2 regions of the Streptomyces sp. NPDC093252 genome follow, and region 1 is predicted to be linked to the other one. Evidence: riboswitches for the same ligand, from Rfam matches in the RefSeq annotation. Region 1 holds a riboswitch; the other holds the start of a gene.
The links. Region 1 has a riboswitch for S-adenosylmethionine ahead of AB0O01_RS14190 (aminotransferase class V-fold PLP-dependent enzyme). Riboswitches for the same ligand answer to the same signal wherever they lie in the genome.
Positions count from the first base shown of each region.

Region 1 (3,399 bases):
CGGTAGTACCAGCACCCTCAGCAGTACCAGCGTTGCCACAGCCGAGGGCCCCGTTCCGGACACCGGAGCGGGGCCCTCGGTGTTGTCCGCTGCGGCTGTCCGGTGCCGGGTCCGTTGGGTGGACGGGGGACGAGGGGACGGCCCCGGCTGGATAGGCTGGACCCGTATCGAACAGACCCGTCCCCGCCCGTCTGGCGCGGACCACACCCAGGAGCGGCTCATGAGCGCTGTGCACCCCGCTGGAGGCGACACCGCGGCGGCCCGCTCCTGGCCCGACGTCCTGAACGGGCTGCTCTACGGCCGCGACCAGAGCGCCGAGGACACCGCCTGGGCCATGGACCGCATCATGCGCGGCGAGGCCACCGACGCCCAGATCGCCGGGTTCGCGGTCGCCCTGCGGGCCAAGGGCGAGACCGTCGAGGAGATCAACGGCCTGGTCCGGACGATGTACGCGCACGCCAATGTGATCGAGGTGCCCGGCCGCACGGTCGACATCGTCGGCACCGGCGGCGACGGCGCCAAGACCGTCAACATCTCCACGATGGCCTCCATCGTCGTCGCCGGGACCGGCGCCACGGTCGTCAAGCACGGCAACCGGGCCGCGTCCTCCGCGTCCGGCGCCTCCGACGTACTGGAGAAGCTCGGCGTCAATCTGGAGCTGACCCCGGCCCGGGTCGCCGAGGTCGCTCAGGAGGCCGGGATCACCTTCTGCTTCGCCATCAAGTTCCACCCCGCCCTGCGGTACGCCGGCGCGGCCCGCGGGCAGCTCGGGATCCGGACGGTGTTCAACATCCTCGGCCCGCTCACCAACCCGGCGAAGGTGCGGGCGCAGGCCGTCGGGGTCGCCGATCCCCGGATGGCGCCGGTGGTCGCCGGGGTCTTCGCCGAGCGGGGGAACTCCTCGCTGGTGTTCCGGGGGGACGACGGGCTCGACGAGCTGACCGTCACCTCGACGTCCCGGGTGTGGGTGGTGCGGGACGGGAAGGTGACGGAGGAGACCTTCGATCCCCGGGATGTGGGGATCGAGCTGGTGCCGGTGGAGGCGCTGCGGGGCGGGGATCCGTCGTTCAACGCGGGGGTGGCGCTGCGCTTGCTGGAGGGGGAGCGGGGGGCTGTGCGGGATGCGGTGGTGCTGAACGCTGCGGCTGCGCTGGTGGCTCTTGAGCCGACGGGTGCGCCGCTGGTGGAGCAGGTTCGGGTGGGGATGGAGAAGGCGGGGGCGGCGATCGATTCCGGGGCGGCGAGGGCTGTGCTGGAGCGGTGGGTCGCTGCCAGTAATTCGTAGTGCTTCGGGTGCGGGTGAGTGGAGGGCTGGTCGCGCAGTTCCTCCCCCAGAGGGGGTACCCCCAGCGCCCCTAAAAGCCTTGTGACTCCCCCCGGTTCGAAAGGGGGAGTTGCGCTTTCTTTCTGTCGTCGCGTAAGTTTTCGAGTAGGTCATGAGTGACAGCCATCAGGCCCCGGCCGGCTGTCCGGCAACCCTCCGTCCGTGGCGGGGTGCCCCGGGTGAAGACCAGGCCGTGGGCAGTGAGGTCCATGGCAAGCGCGGACCCCTCGCGTCACCAGGGGTCCTGGTCGTCGAGGAGTCGTGGGCCCATGTCCGTCACCACCACCGCCACCGTGTGCGAGCCGCTTCCCGTTCTCGGGCGGGATGTCACCGTGCCCCTCGTCACCGGTGGTGAGGTGACCTACGCCGCGCTCGACTACGCCGCCAGTGCGCCCGCGCTCCAGCGGGTGTGGGACGACGTCGCCGCCTACGCGCCCTACTACGGCAGCGTGCACCGGGGCGCCGGGTATCTGTCGCAGCTCTCGACGGATCTGTTCGAGAACGCCCGCGCCACCGTCGCCCGGTTCCTCGGGTGCCGGGAGGGCGACCAGGTGGTGTTCACCCGGTCCACCACCGACTCGCTCAATCTGCTCGCCGCCGCCCTGCCCGACGGCTGCCAGGTCTTCGTCTTCGAGACCGAGCACCACGCCTCCCTGCTGCCCTGGAAGGACGCCCGCGTCACCTACCTCGACGCCCCGCGCACCCCGGCCCAGGCCGTCGAGACCCTGGAGCGCGCCCTCGCCGCCCGGGACCCCCACGGCCCCGCCCTGGTCTGTGTCACCGGCGCCTCCAATGTCACCGGCGAGCTGTGGCCGGTGCGGGAGCTGACCGCCGCCGCCCACGCGCACGGCGCCCGGATCGTCCTCGACGCGGCCCAGCTCGCCCCGCACCACCCCGTCTCCCTCGCCGACCTGGACGTCGACTGGGTCGCCTTCTCCGGCCACAAGCTGTACGCCCCCTTCGGCTCCGGCGTCCTCGCCGGGCGCGCCGACTGGCTGACCGCCGCCGAGCCCTACCTCGCCGGGGGCGGCGCCAGCCGCAAGGTCACCCGGCGCGAGGACGGGGGAGTGGACGTCGAGTGGCACGACAGCGCCGCCCGCCACGAGGCCGGGTCGCCCAACGTCATCGGCGCCTACTCCATCGCCTCCGCCTGCACCGCCCTCACCGAGGCCGGGTTCGACACCCTCGTCGCCCGCGAGCAGCACCTCATCGACACCGTACGGGCCGGGCTCGCCGGGATCCCCGAGGTGCGGGTGCTGTCGCTGTTCGGGGACGACGCGCCCCGCGTCGGCGTCATCTCCTTCGTCGTCGACGGCTGGAACAGCTCCCACTTCGCCGCCGCGCTCTCCGCCGAGTACGGCATCGGCGTCCGCGACGGCCTGTTCTGCGCCCACCCGCTGGTCCGCACCCTGCTCGGCAGCGACCCGCAGTCGCAGGGCGAGTGCGGTGCCCCGGAGGCCGCGCCCGGCGAGAAGTCCCTCAACGCCATCCGGGTCAGCTTCGGCGCCGGCACCCCGGACGAGCACATCGACCGCTTTGTCCGGGCCGTGCGCGAACTCGTCGCCGACGGCGCCCGCTGGAACTACCGCACGGTCGACGGCCGCTGCGTCCCCGACACCTCCGCCTGAACCGGCAGCCGCGCCCCCAGCACCACCATCCGCAGCGCCCGCTCGGTGGCGTCGGTGAGCAGCTCGCCCGCCCGCACCAGCGCCTCCGCCAGCGCCATCGGGGCGGGCAGGATGCCGTGGCAGGCGTCCACCCCCGGGACATCACCGGCACCCTTGCCGAGGGTCCCGGCCAGCGCCAGCACCGGACGCCCGTAGAGCTTGGCGCGGCGGGCCACCTCGCCCGGTACCTTGCCGCGCCGGGTCTGCTCGTCCAGCGCGCCCTCGGCGGTCAGTACGAGGTCGGCGCGGGCGAGGCGGGCGTCCAGGTCGAGATGGTCCAGCAGCACCTCGAAGCGCGGCAGCAGCCGGGCCCCCAGCGCCGCCAGCCCCGCCCCCAGCCCGCCCGAGGCGCCGGTTCCCGCCCCGTACCGCAGATCGACCGTGCCCGGCCCGAGGTCGCGGCGCAGC
Region 1 is NZ_JBFBEM010000006.1:40,768-44,166, forward strand. It holds gene trpD (anthranilate phosphoribosyltransferase) at 221-1,285, shown strand; SAM riboswitch class IV at 1,433-1,549, shown strand; gene AB0O01_RS14190 (aminotransferase class V-fold PLP-dependent enzyme) at 1,594-2,952, shown strand; gene AB0O01_RS14195 (glycerate kinase) at 2,907-3,399, opposite strand, start outside.

Region 2 (3,399 bases), on a different contig from region 1:
TCGTCATCATTGACGTACACATTCACGAACCGCCGCAACTTGCCCTGATCATCCAGAACCCGGGCGGCGATCCCGGTGTGCTTGGCCTCGAGGTCGGCGATGACCTCTCCGAGGTTGGTCCCCTCGGCGGCGACTTCGGCCTGCCCACCGGTGTAGGTACGCAGAATGGTCGGGATACGAACGGTGACGCTCACTTCAAACCTCCGGTCAGACAAACGCCCCAGGGGCGCGGGGAACTGCGCGACCGGCCCCCACCGGGCCCGCAGACGAACAACAAATCCAAACGGTCAGACAAGCCCCGCGTCGCGGAACGACTCCAGACTCGGCCGGATCGTCGCCGTGAGCCCCGCGTCCGCCACCGCGTCCAGCGTCTTCAGCCCGTCCCCGGTATTGAGGACCACCGTGGTCAGCGAGGGATCCAGCACCCCGCTCTCCACCAGCTTCTTCGTCACCCCCACGGTCACCCCGCCCGCCGTCTCGGCGAAGATCCCCTCCGTCCGGGCCAGCAGCCGGATGGCCTCCACCACCTGTGCGTCGGTGACGTCCTCCACCGCTCCCCCGGTCCGCCGCGCGATGTCCAGCACATACGGGCCGTCCGCCGGGTTGCCGATGGCCAGCGACTTGGCGATGGTGTTCGGCTTCTGCGGGCGCACTACGTCGTGCCCGGCCTTGAACGCGGCCGACACCGGCGAGCAGCCCTCGGCCTGGGCGCCGAAGATCTTGTACGGGCGGTCCTCGACCAGCCCGAGCGCGATCAGCTCCTTCAGCCCCTTGTCGATCTTGGTGAGCTGGGAGCCGGAGGCGATCGGCACCACGATCTGGTCGGGCAGCCGCCACCCGAGCTGCTCGCAGATCTCGTACGCCAGGGTCTTGGAGCCCTCGGCGTAGTACGGCCGCAGATTGACGTTGACGAAGCCCCAGCCCTCGCCGATCGGGTCGCCGATCAGCTCGGAGCAGAAACGGTTCACGTCGTCGTAGTTGCCGTCGATGCCGACGAGCTGGCCGCCGTAGACCGCGGCCATGACGACCTTGCCCTGCTCCAGGTCGTGCGGGATGAAGACACAGGAGCGGAAACCGGCGCGGGCCGCGGCGGCGCCCACCGCGCCGGCCAGGTTGCCGGTGGAGGAGCAGGACAGGGTGGTGAAGCCGAAGGCGCGGGCCGCCTCCAGGGCCTGGGCGACGACCCGGTCCTTGAAGGAGTGGGTGGGGTTCCCGGAGTCGTCCTTGACGTAGAGCGGGCCGGTGATGCCCAGCTCGCGGGCGAGGTTGTCGGCCTGGACGAGCTTGGTCCAGCCGGGGTTCAGATTGGGCTTGTCCGCCACGTCCGCCGGGACCGGCAGCAGGGGGGCGTAGCGCCAGATGTTCGCGGGGCCCGCGGTGATCCGCGCACGGAGTTCCTCGGTGTCGTAGCCCGAGAAGTCATAGGCGATCTCCAGCGGGCCGAAACACTCCTCGCAGGCGAAGAGGGGGCCGAGCGGGACGCGATGGCCGCATTCGCGACAGGAGAGCGCGGCGGCGGGTCCGAGATCGACGGTGGAATGTGCGGTGGTGGCGACAGTCTGCACAGCCATGGGAGGCGAGGCCCTTTCTCCTCATCTTCCTCACGACGCATCTCGCCGTGAGACGGATTTGGCACCTTCCCTAGCCGGGAGCCTCGCGGAGACGATCGTCACGTCACACCGAAACCGTCGGTGGACTGATCGCTACGAGACCGGCTGGAGGGTTGCCGGGGCTTCATCGGGCCGTTTCCCTCTGCCCCTCTGGATGAGCAATATGTGGTTGTTCATGCGGTTGTCTGAGCGGTTGTGGATGCTGCGGACCCCCGACATGCGATGGTCATCAGCGTTGTTCAAGACTGTAACCGAAGGCCAGCACAGTTGAGATAGTCGTCCGAACCGCGAGATGGATCACATACGGGTACGAGACACTCCCGAGTGGTCCGAACAGTGAGGAGCCGCAGACCGTGGTGGAAGAAGTCGAGCGCTGGCTGATGACCCGCACCTGGTCCCTGTCCGACCGCCCGCTCCATCGCATCATGGCCGCCAAGCGCGCCACCGGCCAGTCGGTCAGCGTGGTGCTGCCCGCGCTGAACGAGGAGGCGACCGTCGGCGACATCGTCACGGTCATCCGCCATGACCTGATGGAGCGGGTCCCGCTCGTCGACGAGATCGTCGTCGTGGACTCCGGCTCCACCGACCGCACCGCCGAGGTGGCCGCCGCCGCGGGCGCCCGGGTGGTGCACCGGGACTCGATCCTGCCCCGGATCCCGGCCGTCCCCGGCAAGGGCGAGGTGCTGTGGCGGTCGCTGCTGGTCACCGGCGGTGACATCGTCTGCTTCATCGACGCCGACCTGAGGGACTTCTCGTCGGACTTCGTCTCCGGCATCGTCGGCCCGCTGCTGACCGAGCCGGGGGTGGATCTCGTCAAGGGGATGTACGACCGTCCGCTCGCCGGGGCGGCCGGGCAGGGCGGCCGGGTGACCGAGCTGATGGCCCGCCCGCTGCTGAATCTGCACTGGCCGCAGCTCGCCGGTTTCGTCCAGCCGCTGGGCGGCGAGTACGCGGCCCGCCGCTCGCTGCTGGAGCAGTTGCCCTTCCCGGTCGGGTACGGGGTCGAGCTGGGCATGCTGGTGGACTCGCTGCACCTGGTCGGCCTGGACGCGCTGGCGCAGGTCGACGTGGGGGTGCGCAAGCACCGGCACCAGGACGGGCAGGCGCTCGGCCGGATGGCCGCCGCGATCTACCGCACCGCGCAGCTCAGGCTGGCCCGCGGGCATCTGGTGCGGCCGTCGATCACCCAGTTCGAGCGGGGTGAGGACGGCTTCGAGGCGCGGACGTACTCGGTGGACACCGAGGAGCGCCCGCCGATGGCGGAGATCGCCGAGTACGCGGCCCGGAAGGTGGCCTGAGCAACGACGATGTGACGGGGTGGCCGTATACGGCGGGTGGGCATGTGCCGGAACCGTACGTTTGAGCGTTTACAGCGCGGGCTAGGTTGAGGCGTATGGCCGCAACCTCTCCCGGCGCCGCGCGCGTACTGGTCGCTTCCAACCGGGGTCCCGTGACGTACGCCGTGCGCGGTGACGGGACCCTCGACGCCCGGCGCGGAGGCGGGGGGCTGGTCTCCGGGCTCTCCGCGATCGGGCCCGAGGCCGACGCCCTGTGGGTGTGCTCCGCGCTCGGCGACGGCGACCGTGAGGCGGTCCGGCGCGGGGTGGGCGAGCCGGGCGTGCGGATGCTGGACATCCCGGCGGACATCCACGCCGACGCGTACAACGGCATCGCGAACTCGGTCCTCTGGTTCGTCCACCACATGCTCTACCAGACCCCGCTGGAGCCGCTCTTCGACGCGGAGTTCCGGCGCCAGTGGGCGTCGTACGAGACGTACAACCGCGCCTTC
Region 2 is NZ_JBFBEM010000003.1:488,937-492,335, forward strand. It holds gene AB0O01_RS08225 (MoaD/ThiS family protein) at 1-194, opposite strand, end outside; gene thrC (threonine synthase) at 288-1,571, opposite strand; SAM riboswitch class I at 1,590-1,771, opposite strand; gene AB0O01_RS08235 (glucosyl-3-phosphoglycerate synthase) at 1,964-2,908, shown strand; gene AB0O01_RS08240 (trehalose-6-phosphate synthase) at 3,004-3,399, shown strand, end outside.
Region 2: it holds a riboswitch for S-adenosylmethionine, as region 1 does, so the genes downstream of both, thrC (threonine synthase) here and AB0O01_RS14190 (aminotransferase class V-fold PLP-dependent enzyme) in region 1, are expected to answer to the same signal.